Regions from separate parts of the Agrobacterium salinitolerans genome, predicted to be linked through region 1. Evidence: predicted binding sites of a transcription regulator. Region 1 holds the regulator's gene; the other holds the start of a gene.
What was found. The regulator PhoB, encoded in region 1, activates phosphate uptake and scavenging genes when phosphate is short. The targets are predictions, from matches to a motif close to TGTCATNNANCTGTCAT.
Positions count from the first base shown of each region.

Region 2: the regulator PhoB is predicted to act here: its motif matches at 4,023-4,039, upstream of O9X91_RS03070 (DUF1045 domain-containing protein).

Region 1 covers NZ_JAPZLN010000001.1:389,625-396,997, reverse strand. The annotation lists gene pstC (phosphate ABC transporter permease subunit PstC) at 131-1,615, shown strand; gene pstA (phosphate ABC transporter permease PstA) at 1,612-2,934, shown strand; gene pstB (phosphate ABC transporter ATP-binding protein PstB) at 2,949-3,764, shown strand; gene phoU (phosphate signaling complex protein PhoU) at 3,861-4,586, shown strand; gene phoB (phosphate regulon transcriptional regulator PhoB) at 4,617-5,300, shown strand; gene O9X91_RS01840 (GcrA family cell cycle regulator) at 5,680-6,213, opposite strand; gene O9X91_RS01835 (aspartate aminotransferase family protein) at 6,645-7,373, shown strand, end outside.
Region 2 covers NZ_JAPZLN010000001.1:634,365-641,737, reverse strand. The annotation lists gene O9X91_RS03085 (AraC family transcriptional regulator) at 375-1,415, opposite strand; gene phnN (phosphonate metabolism protein/1,5-bisphosphokinase (PRPP-forming) PhnN) at 1,503-2,102, opposite strand; gene O9X91_RS03075 (alpha-D-ribose 1-methylphosphonate 5-triphosphate diphosphatase) at 2,099-3,235, opposite strand; gene O9X91_RS03070 (DUF1045 domain-containing protein) at 3,232-3,930, opposite strand; gene phnE (phosphonate ABC transporter, permease protein PhnE) at 4,195-5,544, opposite strand; gene phnE (phosphonate ABC transporter, permease protein PhnE) at 5,544-6,530, opposite strand; gene phnD (phosphonate ABC transporter substrate-binding protein) at 6,601-7,373, opposite strand, start outside.

The DNA.
Region 1 (7,373 bases):
CTTGACGCTTGCCAGACGATGATACAGTCAGGCGGCAGGCATCACGGCATGGTCCAGCGGTCTCGTTTTGATGACTTTTTGATTTGCCCGATATCGCACCGTGCCCTTGAGGCACGCCGAGGGAACTCTAATGAACACATCGATCCTTTTGCTGCTACTGGCGCTCATCGGCATCGGCAGCTATCTGCTCGGCAGCCGGCGCGCCGTCGCCCTGTCTGGCGGTCGCCCGTCCAACATGCATTCCCGTGCCGGTTATCACGGCTCTTACGCGGTCGTCTGGGCGGTGCTGCCCGCGGCGTTCATTCTCTGCGCCTGGCTCATTGTCAGCCCGTTGCTCGTCACTTCGGCGGTGCGCGGCGATTTTCCCGAGGATGTGCGCGCGCAGTCCGAAGCGCAGCAGAGCCTGACCTACGGCATGGTGACCTCCATCGCCCGTGGCCTGCAGCGGCTGACGCCGGAGGAAACCGCGCAGGTCGAGGCGGATACGGCCGCGGTCCGGCCGCTTCTGGCTTCCAAGGGTGTTGCAATCGCCGGTGATCCCGAGCGTTTCATGATCGATGCCGCCCACACGCTCAACAGCATGACCGCCACCAGCCGCATCGCGATGATCGCCATCGTCCTGCTGGCCGCATTCGGTGGCGCCGCCTATGCGCTGCGTGCGATCGCGCCGCGTTTCCGGGCGCGCAACAAGGTCGAGAAAGTCATTCTCGCGGCCCTGCTCGTCGCTTCGTCCATCGCCATTCTCACGACCATCGGCATCGTCTTTTCGATGCTGACCGAGGCGATCCAGTTCTTTACCATGGTGCCGGCGCACCAGTTCTTTTTTGGAACGGTCTGGGATCCGCGTTTTGCTGCGGCGGGTGCCACAGACTCCGCCGGCCAGTTCGGCCTAATCCCGCTGCTCGCCGGCACGCTTTATATCGGTTTCGTCGCCATGCTGGTTGCGGTTCCGGTCGGTCTCTTCTCGGCGATCTACATGGCGGAATATGCCTCGCCGCGTTTCCGCTCCATGGCAAAGCCGCTGCTTGAAGTGCTCGCCGGCATTCCCACCATCGTCTACGGTTTCTTCGCGCTGACGACGGTCGGTCCTTTCCTCAGAGACATCTCCACGCAGATCAATGGTCTGGCGACGGGCGACTACGCCAATTTCATCCAGGCGCAGAGCGTCATCACCGCCGGCTTCGTCATGGGTATCATGCTGATCCCGTATGTGTCGTCGCTGTCGGACGATATCATCACCGCCGTGCCGCGCTCGCTGCGTGACGGTTCGCTCGGTCTTGGCGCCACGCGTTCCGAAACGATCAAGAGGGTCATTATTCCGGCCGCTCTTCCCGGCATCGTCGGCGCCGTGCTGATGACGGCTTCGCGCGCCATCGGCGAAACCATGATCGTGGTTCTGGCCGCCGGCGTGGCGGCCCGTCTTCAGCTCAACCCCTTCGAGCCGATGACCACCGTCACCGTCAAGATTGTCAGCCAGCTCACCGGCGACCTCGAATTCACCTCGCCGCAGACGCTGGTCGCCTTCGCGCTCGGCATCACGCTTTTCGCCATCACGCTTTGCCTGAATATCTACGCGCTTTACATCGTGCGCAAATACCGGGAGCAATATGAATGACCGACATCGTTTCTCCCGCAGCCGGCGCGAGCGCCGTCAACAGGGCCACGCGCCGTGATATCGGCATCAAGCGCCGTTATGCCGCCGAACGCCGCTTCCGCGCCTACGGCATCGCGGCGATCTCCTTCGGCCTCATCTTCCTCTTCCTGCTGCTCTGGTCGGTTTTCTCCAAGGGTTACACCGCTTTCCAGCAGACGATGATCACCGTTCCGGTCGAGTTTTCCGAACAGATCATCGATCCGAAGAATGAACGCGCCACAAACCCGACAAAGCTGATGACGGCCAATTATCCCGTCGTCGCCCGCGATGCGGTCGCCAAGGTTCTTGGTGTTGCGCCGACGGACCGCGCCGGCCTACGCGCCGTCAGCCTGCTGATTTCCGACAGCGTGCGCACGCAGCTTCGCGACATCGTCGTTGCCGATCCCGCCGTTATCGGCACCACGCGCACCGTCACGCTTCTCGCTTCGGGGGATGTCGACAGCGCCTTCAAGGGCCAGGTCGATCTGACGGCGGATGAAGCCAATCGCCGCATCTCTAACCAGCAGCTCGGCTGGATGAACCAGCTCGCCGAAAGCGGCCAGCTCGGCAAACATTTCAATACCGGCATCTTCTTCAACGGCGCGTCGAGCCGTCCGGAAGCAGCGGGTGTGGGTGTGGCGCTGATCGGCTCCTTCTACATGATGCTGATCGTGCTGGTGCTGTCATTGCCGATCGGCGTCGCGGCCTCCATCTATCTCGAGGAATTCGCCCCGAAGAACCGTCTGACGGATCTTATCGAGGTGAATATCAACAATCTCGCGGCCGTTCCTTCGATTGTTTACGGTCTGCTCGGCCTCTCGGTCTTCATCAACTTCATGGGCTTTCCGCGCTCGGCCTCGCTGGTCGGCGGCCTCGTCCTGACGCTGATGACCCTGCCGACGATCATCATTGCGACGCGCGCTGCCCTGAAGGCCGTGCCGCCGTCTATCCGCGCCGCCGCCCTCGGCCTCGGCGCTTCCAAGATGCAGACGATCTTCCACCATGTGCTGCCGCTCGCCATGCCCGGCATCCTCACCGGCACCATCATCGGTCTCGCCCACGCGCTGGGCGAAACGGCGCCGCTGCTCCTGATCGGCATGGTGGCATTCGTCGCGAATTACCCGACAACGCCGATGGATCCGTCCACGGCCCTGCCGGTGCAGATTTACATGTGGGCGAACGAAGCCGAGCGTGCCTTTGTCGAAAGGACATCCGGCGCTATCATCATCCTGCTTTTGTTCCTCATTGTCATGAATGTTGGCGCAATCCTGTTGCGTCGCCGCTTCGAACGGCGCTGGTAGAGGGAGATTGAGCAATGAACATGTTGTCGGAAGCAGCAGTTGAAAAGGCGCTGGACAAGAAAATGAATGAAGTCTCATACAAGATGATCGGCAAGGACGTTTCGGTTTATTACGGCGAAAAGCGTGCGCTCTACGACGTGAACCTGAATGTTCGCGAAAATACGGTGACGGCGCTGATCGGCCCGTCTGGCTGCGGTAAATCCACCTTCCTGCGCACCCTGAACCGCATGAACGATACGATCGACGGTTGCCGGGTGACCGGAAAAATCACGCTCGACACCGACGATATCTACGATCAGGCAATCGATGTCGTGGAATTGCGCGCCCGCGTCGGCATGGTGTTTCAGAAGCCGAACCCTTTCCCGAAGTCGATCTACGAAAACATTTCCTACGGTCCGCGCATCCATGGTCTCGCCCGCAACAAGGCGGATATGGACCAGATCGTCGAGCAGAGCCTGCAGAAGGCCGGCCTCTGGAACGAAGTGAAGGATCGCCTGCAGGAATCCGGCACGGGTCTTTCCGGCGGTCAGCAACAGCGCCTGTGTATCGCCCGCGCGGTTGCCGTCAGCCCGGAAGTGATCCTGATGGACGAACCCTGCTCGGCGCTCGACCCTATCGCGACCGCAAAGGTCGAGGAACTGATCCACGAGCTGCGCACCAATTACACCATCGTCATCGTCACGCACTCCATGCAGCAGGCGGCGCGTGTTTCCCAGCGCACGGCCATGTTCCACCTTGGTCACCTTGTCGAGGAAAACGAAACCGACAAGATGTTCACCAATCCGGACGACCAGCGCACGCAGGATTACATCATGGGCCGCTTCGGCTGATCCCGGCCGGCGCTTTATCGAAACCGAACAAGACTGGTGCCTCTGCCGTGCCCGCTTCCGGGCACGCGCATGCAGGCCAAGCCGGAGGACTAGACCATGACACAGACAACGACCCATTCGCATATTCTGTCGGCATATGACGACGAACTGAAATTCCTGACGCGCCGTATCGCCGAAATGGGCGGTCTGGCGGAACAGATGTGCGCCGATGCCGTGCGTGCGCTCGTCAACTCCGACGCCGCACTCGCCCAGAAGGTCATTTCCGACGACGCGATCCTCGATCATTCCGAGCGTGAGATCGGCGACAAGGCCATCGTCACCATCGCCAGGCGCCAGCCGATGGCTGCAGACCTTCGCGAGATCATCGGCACGCTACGTATTGCAGCGGACCTCGAACGCGTTGGCGACCTCGGTAAGAATACTGCCAAGCGTGTCATCGCGGTTGCCGGCACCGGCGTGCCGCGCAAGCTCGCCCGTGGCATCGAACACCTCTCGGAACTGGCGCTGGTACAGCTCAAGGAAGTCCTCGACGTCTATTCGACACGTTCGGCGGAGAAGGCAAATGCCATCCGCGAGCGCGACGAGGAAATCGACGCCATGTACACGTCGCTCTTCCGTGAGCTTTTGACCTACATGATGGAAGATCCGCGCAACATCACTACCTGCACGCATCTTCTGTTCTGCGCCAAGAACATCGAGCGTATCGGCGACCACGCCACCAATATCGCCGAGACGATCTATTACATGACCACCGGCAGCCAGCCGGAAGGCGAGCGTCCTAAGGATGACAGTTCCAACACGCTCGGTTCGGTGACCGAGTAACAGACAGGCAGCGGCTTGCGGAGTTAGTATATGGTGCCCAAGATTGCAGTTGTGGAAGATGAGGAAGCGCTGAGCGTGCTGCTTCGTTACAATCTCGAGGCTGAGGGATATGACGTCGACACGATACCCCGTGGAGACGAGGCCGAAATTCGGCTGCAGGAACGTATTCCAGACCTTCTTATCCTGGATTGGATGCTTCCCGGCGTTTCCGGTATCGAACTGTGCCGTCGGCTCAGAATGCGGCCGGAAACCGAACGCCTGCCCATCATCATGCTGACGGCGCGCGGTGAGGAAAGCGAAAGGGTTCGCGGCCTCGCCACCGGCGCCGACGATTATGTCGTCAAGCCGTTCTCGACACCGGAACTCATGGCCCGGGTCAAGGCCATGCTGCGCCGGGCTCGCCCCGAGGTTCTGTCTTCGGTGCTGAAATGCGGCGATATCGAACTGGATCGCGAGACCCATCGCGTTCACCGCAAGAGCCGCGAAGTGCGCCTCGGCCCAACGGAGTTCCGCCTGCTGGAATTCCTGATGACCTCTCCCGGCCGGGTGTTTTCCCGCTCACAATTGCTGGATGGCGTCTGGGGTCACGATATCTATGTGGACGAACGCACCGTCGACGTGCATGTCGGACGTCTGCGCAAGGCGCTCAATTTTTCGCATATGCAAGATGTCATCCGCACCGTGCGCGGCGCCGGATATTCAATGGAAGCCTGAGGAAACCGAAACCGATGGTTTCACTCGGGAAAAATTCCCAAAATTCAGAAGGCCCGCAGCCGGGATGGTGGCGGGCCTTCTGAATTCGAACCTTCCCCAACGCGTGTCCTTGTTGTTTTTGAAGGCGACAGACGGTCTGCTGAGAGTCGGATTGCGCGGTGAAACCAGACAGGAGGGATGGCGCGGCACGTCGCCGACGAACTCAAAGTATTTGCCGCAAGGGCGTGTCGCGATTTTACATCCGCAGAAGGCGGAAGAAGAGGAATTGGGAGCGCCTCTCAAACAGCGTGCGCCCATTCCGGGACCGCCTTGAGTTTTGCCATAAAAAAACGGGCCCGAAGGCCCGTAGTTTTTGAGTGTCGAATGCGTGCCGCAACACTCAAGCTTTGCGACGTTCGCTTACCGGCTGGTAGGCGAGTTTCGCATGGAACTTGCAATAGGGTGACGATTCCAGCGCTTCACAACCGCAGAAATGGAAATCGTCTTTCAAGGGATCGCCGACCGGCCACTTGCAGGTGCGCTCCGTCAGTTCCGTCAACGTCAGGCGACGGGAAATCGGGGTGACGACGTTTCTGGAAGGAACGTAATCGAGGACTTCCGCGGTCTCGATGCCGATCTCTTCCTGAAGAGCCGTTGCTGCGTTGGAACGGGTCAGAACCCGAGCAGGCGCTGTGCCGACACGGCCCGCGAAATTCGTCGCGCGCGGGGCAGGAGCGGCGGCGCGCTTGGGCGCGGAACGCGCCGAAGTGACCGGGCCGCCGGCCTTGACGCGACCCGGCAGGTTGAGACGGTGGACCTTGCCGATGACGGCATTACGGCTGACACCGCCCAGCTGCGCTGCTATCTGGCTGGCGCTAAGTCCCTCGGACCACAATTTCTTGAGTTTTTCGACCCGTTCGTCTGTCCAGTTCATGCCGCTTCTCCGCTCGTCGCGTATAATGTCGGCAGAATCCATCTCCGCCTCGCGGGCGTGCCGCGAGCGTGGTTTCTGCCTGATTTTCGGTGACTAGTTCCGCCGCAATGCAGTCTAGTAATTAGCGATTAACCTAGTGCCACGCAGACTCCGTGGCAAGAGTCGTGGGAATCATCTCGAATCGATTTTCCGGTTTTCCCCAACTTGCTGGCGAGTTGAGTCTGAAAGGCAACACCTTGGGCCTCATCCACCGCCACCTACTAGGGCTTGAGACGCCCGAGAAACGCGGACTTTTGTTGACATCGGCAGGCGAAGTGACAATAGTGCCCCTGCCGCCGCGAGGCGGCATTTTTGATTTTCAGGCGAGGGATAACCCCGAAAGCCTATTGACAACTGTCTGACAGCGCAACCGCGCAAGGAGTGATACAGCCATGGCCGAAGCCGCCGCGCCATTGTTCGATACGTTTGCAAGAGCCCCCCTGCGCTTCGAGCGAGGCGAGGGCGTCTGGCTGTTCACGGAAAGCGGCGAACGATATCTGGATTTTGCGGCCGGCGTTGCGGTCAATTCACTGGGTCACGCCCACCCGCACCTCGTGGAGGCGATCAAGACCCAGGCCGAGAAGGTCTGGCACGTCTCTAACCTTTATGAAGTGCCGGGCCAGGAAAAGCTTGCAAAGCGCCTGACGGAAGCGACATTCGCAGACAAGGTCTTCTTCACCAATTCCGGCGCGGAAGCGCTGGAATGCGCGATCAAGACGGCGCGCCGTTATCATTATTCCAAGGGGCATCCGGAAAAGTTCCGCATCGTCACCTTCGAAGGCGCCTTCCACGGCCGCACGCTCGCGACGATCGCCGCCGGCGGCCAGCAGAAATATCTCGAAGGTTTCGGTCCCAAGGTCGAGGGTTTCGACCAGGTGCCCTTCGGTGACGTTGATGCGCTGAAAGCCGCTATCACGGACGAGACGGCCGCGCTGCTGATCGAACCCATTCAGGGTGAGGGGGGTATTCGCGCACCAGCCAAGGAATTCCTGCAGCTGCTGCGGTCGCTCTGCGATGAGCATGGCATGCTGCTGATTTTCGACGAGGTCCAGACTGGTGTCGGCCGCACGGGCAAGCTCTTTGCCTATGAGCAGACAGGTGTTGCGCCGGATATTATGGCG
Region 2 (7,373 bases), 240 kb from region 1:
TACACGCGAACAGAAACGCTAAATTCGCCAATAGGTTTCATCCGGAATTGGGAATTACGCAGTAAAAGCTGGCTTCCCAGCCAGCCGATCCCGGCGCGGACGCTCTATTTTTGAGCATTGAGAGGAACTGCGACACCGATATCGCCAGAGACAAAATCGATCTTGCGGAAAATGCAGCTTCAAGGCCCTGGAATGTTTTCGTCACGCCTTGGGGATATGCGGCGCTCTAATAGGTGATATGCCTCACCGATAGAATAACATCGCGCGCCAAGTTTTCCGTTTTACTGTTATGTTTCGGCACATATTGCGATGGTCGCCGAAATATTTCTTAAACTTAATGCGTCATTGCGAAATATTGATGCCGTCAACATGTATTATCCGGCGGAATGATGCGCGTGTTTCTTGCGAATATCCGTCGGGGTCGCCCCGAACCAGCGGGAGACGGAACGCGAAAACGCACCGGGCGTCGAATAACCGAGCCTGTAACTAATGTCGGAGACGGGAAGATCGCTTTCCACGAGAAGCTTGAAACCGGCATTTTTGCGAATGGCGTCCTTTATCTCGTTGAGATTGGTGCCGAGCTCTGCGAGCCGCCGTTGAAAACTGCGTTCCGACAGGTTGAAATAAGGAGCGATCTCACCGAGTGAAAGCTCGGTATCCGAGAGGCGCATCTGCATGTACCGCTTTACCTGATCAATGAAATGGGTCGCATCCGCCGATGTTTCCGGTCGCAACATGCGGCATTGCAGGTTCATCAACTCGAACAGCCGCTCATCCGCAGCCGGATTGACCACATCGAGAAGCGATATCGGAAGACGCATGGTATGGATCGGTTGGGAAAAACTGACGCGCCTGGTCATTCTTTCTTTAAATAGCTGAATATTATTCGGTTTCGGCCGCTCCAGACCGATCTCTATCTGGTTGATACGGTCTCCGAGAATATCACGCAGACGCTGCACCAGGATGGCAAGGGACAAATCCACATATTGATCGCGTTTGGCGATAACCGGCGCGAAAGACCATGACAGGGTTACCTGCGTGGCATCCGTTACCATGGTGAAATTGCTGTTGTTGGTGGCGTAATAAACATGGTCCTGAAGAAAACGCAGGAACGCTCGTACCGTCGGTGCGCTGATCAGCCCATATCCGAACGCGCCGGATGCACCCGCCGGAAAGGTGGAGGCGCATTGCAGACCGAAGGCGTCGTCGCCGGAAATCAGTGCGCAGGTTTCGAGCAGGCGGGAAAATCTATCGAGGCTGATGCGTTCCGTCAGGCTGCTGAATGTGGCTGGATCAATGTCCAAAGCCGCACATATCGGCACGATATCGATGCCCCGGGACCGGGCATAATTGCTGACGCCGGCAGCCAGACCGGCCACCACAGTTATCTCGTCACTGACCCTCTTTTCGGGCATCCCTCGCCTTGGCGTACCATGTTTGGAAATTGTCGCCTGATGGTAAGCTTTGAGAGAGCGTTTGTCGAGCAGCCCGGCTTCGGGATTTTAAGTGCGATTGGTGTCTGCGCTTTGCTCCAGCACCTGCATGATGGCTTGGCCGGCATCTTCGATAGCGCCGCTATTATCGACGGTCGTAACGTCGAAATCTCCATTGACGTTCAGCGAGCTGCGTTCCAGCCGCCGGAGAATATCGTCCCGGCTTTCCCGCCCGCGCTGCTCCAGCCGCCTTGCCAGCACATCCGGCCGGGCAACGATATTCACGACCTTAAGACGGGAAAAGGCGGTTCCGAATTGCGGCAGGGCGGAACGTGAACCGTTGGCGATGACCACGTCTCCCACATTGAGATGATGGTAGACAGCGGCCGGGATGCCATATTTCAGCCCATGCGCCTGCCAGGATACCGCGAAGGCGCCCGCATCTTCCAACCGGTTGAACTCGTGCATCGAAACGGCATCGTGGTTTTCACCTCCGGCATCGCCGCTGCGGGTAATGACGCGGCGGGTGAAATGAAAGCCCGGCCGTCCACACAATCGCGCTGCCGCGTACTCCATCAGCGTATCCTTGCCGGCCCCACTGGGGCCGACAACCACGATCATCGTACCCGGCGATTGCTCGCGCCGATTATCCTGCCCATCATTGTTCATGCCACGCGCTTGCCCTGACGCCAGACGGAACGGGCGACCGGCACACCGTCCTCGCGGTGAACCCGGACCAGATCGGCCCGCAATCCCGTCGCGATACGACCGCGATCAAGAAGGCCGACGGTGCGCGCCGGCGTGGCGGTGACCATGCGCAGCGCTTCCGGCAGGCTGATGGCTTCCACCTGATCGGCGAGCAGGAATGGCGCAAAGAGTAGGCTGAAGGGCACGTAGTCGGAAGAAAGAACATCCAGAACGCCGATCTCGGCAAGATCGCGGGCGGCTATGTTGCCGGAGTGGGACTTACCGCGAACGATGTTCGGGGCGCCCATCAGCACGCTCATGCCGGCGCTGTGCGAGGCTTTTGCGGCTTCGACGCTGGTGGGGAATTCCGCCAGTTTCACGCCGTGGCCGATAGCCTCGCCGACATGCGCTTCGGTGGCGTCGTCATGGCTTGCTACGGTAATGCCGCGCTCGGCGCAGCGGGCGGCCAGATAATCGCGGTGCTTGGCGGAATATTCGGCCGACGCCGCCTGCCGACGCCGCACGAACTCGGCGAAAGCCTCGTCGCTCAGCCCGCGCTTCTTCTGGTAATAGAATATATATTGATCCATCGACTGGAACTGGCGCTGCCCCGGGGAATGGTCCATCAGGGAAATCAGCCGCACGCGCGGATCGGTTTCGAAGTCTTCGAAATGTTCTAGTACATCCGAGGAGGCGACCTCACAGCGCAGATGCAGCAGATGATCCGAACGAAGGCGATTCTGATCGGCCGCGGCCTCGATGGCGTCAGCCATTTCGCGCATTTCACCCTTCTTGAAGCCGCCGTCTTCATCTGAACCGAGCCGCAGGCAGTCGAATACGGTGGTGATGCCGGAAGCTGCCACCTGTGCATCATGGGCCTGAATGGCGGCGATTTTGTCCCAGATTACCCCGGGGCGCGGCGAATAATGTTGCTCGAGATGGTCGGTATGCAGTTCCACCAGACCCGGGATCAAATAATCACCTTCCAGGTCTTCGCCGGTTTTGGAGGCGCCTGCGCTGATATCGGCGATCTTGCCGTCACGGATCAGGACGGAGCCCAGAATAATATCGTCTTCCAGAACGATACGGGCATTGGAAAGGGCGTGCTCGGTCATGGGGTCGCATCTTTCTTTGGAGGCTGGCCAAGGGGGCGCCAGCTATGAACGGTAAATGGCGCGCCGCGCGTTTCTTCAATGAACAAGGCAAGGCCGGAAATGCTGAGAGGTCGATCGGTGAATTCGGAAAACCGCGCCGAAAGCACCTCGCGCATGGCGGGCTGCTCGCTCTCGCCGATGCGGCCGGTCAGCGTCATGTGAAAACGGAAATCATCCATGACATGCGGATAACCCCAAAGAGACAGATTTTGCCGCTGGCTCTCAGTCAGCATCTGTGGCCGCCGACGGGCAATATCTGTCTCGGACAGGGGCGCGCGAAACCGGTCGAAATAATCGACGATCTCGGCGGCAAAATCCTGCAGCGGTTGATAGGTGCGGTCCGGGACCAATGCGAAAAAGGGGCCAAGCGCACCGACGACGACGCGCGGAATTTCGAAGGCGGACTGGCTGGCTGCGAAATCTCCGAAGGCCGAGAGCAGATCCGCCTCGCTATATTTTTCGGCAAGTTCGAAAGGAGCCTTCAGGGTCGCGTGGAAACCGTAACGGCGGGGCTCTTCCGTCATGTCGGCATAGTCGTCGTTGTCGTCATGCAACGTGCCGGAAAATGCATTGCGGCCAAGCCAACGTGATGCTGTCTCAGTCAGCGGGTGATCTTTAGCCGGAGAGAAATAGATGGCATAGCGCACGGCAAGCACTCTTTAGTGTCATGGGAGACCAGGGATGAGAAGCTATTTGGCGTGACTCGCCAGCTTCCCGCAAGGTCAGGAGTGCGAGGTAATTGGTTTCCGTGACAGAATGATGATGCGGAGGGAAAAAAGCGTATTGGAAATGCGGCAGGCTTCGGAATGTGCTGAAGACACAGACGGAGATGATGACGACTGGCATAAATCGGGACTGTGCGGGTGTTCCGCGGAGAGGACGAACATCGTTACGACGTTCGCCATTCCATCCCTTCAGACTTAGTGTTGTGTTTTGCCGATCAGCCGCGAACGTAGAGAATTGGAGATGTGGTCGAAGAGGAAAACGACAAAGAGGATGAGCAGGACCATATAAGCGACCTTGTCCCAGTCGGCATTCGTACCCATCGCCTCTAGCAGTTTCAGGCCGATGCCGCCGGCGCCCACGGCGCCGATGATCGTGGCGGAGCGGGTGTTGCTCTCCCAGAAATACAGTGATTGGGAAATAAAGACCGGTAACACCTGCGGCAACACACCGAAGCGGTTAACTGCAATCGGGGATGCGCCGACCGACTTGACGCCCTCGCGCTGCTTGTCGTCGACATTTTCCAGTGCCTCGGCATAGACCTTGCCGAGCGCTCCGGTATCGGTGAAGAAGATCGCGGCAATGCCGGGGATCGGTCCGGGACCGAAGCTGCGGGTGAAGAACAGCGCCCAGATCAGCATGTCGATGGAACGCAGGAAGTCGAACAGACGCTTCATGCCCCAGTTTGCTGCCCTGTTGGCGGTGATGTTGCGGGCGGCGATGAAGGCGAGCGGCAGGGCGACGAGCGTGCCGAACAGCGTGCCCACAAAGGCCATGACCAGCGTCTGCATCAGCTTGGACAGAATATCGGCATGCTGCCAGACGCTGTTGTCGAGGAAATCATCGACCATATGTCCGATATTGGAGCGTGCGGGATCGAGCCGCTCTCCCCAGAGCGCAAGGGCGGCAAGCTCACCATAACCCTTGCCCCAGAATTCCGATTTGGTGTCGAACAGGAAATTCGCCCATCCAAGGAAACGGCGCTGCACATAGACCTGGCTGGTACGGATTTCCGCCTGACCGGCAAAACCGTAATGCACGAGAACCTTCTTGCCGTCCTGCTGGATTTCGTCGGGTATCCCCTGTGGTGCGACAGCCCCGTCGTCGTTGATGACAATTGGATAGTTCCTGCCGTCGATATAGACATCCACTTGAGTCGGGGTCACGTCGAGGCGGTTTTCCATACCCCTATAAACGACGCTGTAACCGCCACCCGGCAGGGGCTGCAGCCAGTCGATCTTTGCATCAACCGGATATTGTCCGCGGCTCGACCATTGCGGTTCAACCTTGCCGTCTTCGAAACGCAGGCGCGGCTGGGCGCGCCAGGAGTACCAGTCCTGAATATAGCTCGAAGCGCGATCCCACCGCCCCTGCATGAAGGCCGGTCCGACATTGAAGAAGAAAAAGCAGCCAATGAGATAGGCGGTGACGGCAACAAGGCCGACGAGCAGGCCATACCGTTGCATGAAACTGCGGTTGAATACGCCGGGATATGCAGCCGTCAGCCTTTCGCGGTCGGCGGTGTTGAGAATGAAGCTGGACGACATCAGGCCGCTCCCCGTCCGAATTCGAAGGATTGTTGGCCGATCAGCCTGCGGCGCAGCCAGCTGGAAAACTGGTCGACGGCAATGATGGTGATCAGCAGAAGGATGATGATGGCATAGGTCTTTGACGCGTGATCGTTACCGATCGACAGGCGGAAGACTTCGCCGATGCCACCGCCGCCGACAGCGCCGATGATGGTGGAAGCGCGCACGTTGATTTCGGCGCGCAGCAGCGCATAGGAGACGAAATTGGGCAGAACCTGCGGCACGATGGCGAAACGCACCCGTTCCAGCCAGTTGGCACCGGCGGCACGCAAGCCTTCATCCGGCTTCATGTCGGCATTTTCCACCACTTCGAAGAAGAGCTTGCCCAGCGCACCGATCGTATGGACCGAAATCGCAATGATGGCGGCGATCGGTCCGATCGAGAGGATGGCGGTCAGCAGCCCGGCGACGACGATTTCCGGAAAGGCGCGCAGCACTTCCATAATCCGGCGAACCACCCAGCGCACGAGCCCGGCGCCGACGAGATTGGTGGAGGCGAAGAAGCAGAGCACGAAGGCGAAACTCGTGCCGATGATTGTCGAGACCAGCGCAATATTGAGCGTGATGATCAGCTGGTAGATGAAGTGCGGGATGTAGAAACCATCGGTGATGTAAACGCGATCCGCGACGTAGTTATATTTCAGCGAACCATCCGCATAGGGCGACGGCAGGTCGAACATCGCCCGGAAGATTTCCAGCGGACTGTCAGGCACGAAGGTCTTCATGAAATCGAAGAAATAGGGCAGGCGCTCGAAAAACTTGCCTGAATTGGCCGCATTGGCGAAATTCAGGGAGGCGGCGAGGATGACGAGAAAGATCACGAGCGAAATGACGGTATAGATTCGTCGTGTCGCAAGCTGCTGTTGATAATGGCGCATGACCGTCCTGGACGATGCGCTCAACCCCTCGGGTGAGAGGGTACCATTGTGCAGTGTGGTCGCCATGCCGCTTTTCCTTTATTGGCAAAAGCGGCGGCGCCGTGGGGCACCGCCGCTTCCGGATATGATCGCAGGATCAGCCGCCGATAACGGACTTACGGGCGTCGATGATCGTCTGGTAGAAGGACGGATCGACCTTGATGTAGGCGGTGTTCTTGCCCTGGGTGAAGCCCTGGAAGCATGCGAGATCCTTCTTCGGCAGTTCCATGAAGAAGTCTTCGACCTTCTGCTTCATCGCGTCGCCGAGCTTGTTCGTAACCATCAGCGGACCGTTCGGGATCAGCGGCGACTTCCAGACTTCGACGATATCGTCCATGTCGAGGTTGCCCTTCTTGACCATCTGGTAGAGATTGCCGGCGGTGTAGCCTTCTTCCCACTTGCCAACGCCCGAACCGAAGGTGGTGCCAACGTCGAACTTCTTGTCGAGAACGGCGAGAACGAGGTTCTCATGGCCGCCGCCGAAGCCGGTTTCGGAGAAGTATTCCTTGACCGGAACACCGGTTTCCTTCGGGATGGCCACGTTCGGAACGAGGAAGCCGGAGGTGGAGTCCGGGTCGGCGAAGCCGATCTTCTTGCCCTTGGCGTCTGCCAGCGTCTTGATGCCGCTGTCCTTACGGGCAACCATGATCGTGTAATAACCGGTCGAACCGTCAGCGCCGGCCGTGGTCAGGATCGGGTCGACAGCCTTCGGGTCGGCCAGAGCGATCTTGGCGTAGGAGGATGCGCCCATGGAAGCGATGTCGATGGTGCCGCCGAGCAGGCCCTGGATAACGCCGTTATAGTCCGGCGACGGGAAAACCTGAACTTCGGAAACGCCGGTTGCAGCCTTGAGGCCATCGGCAACGCACT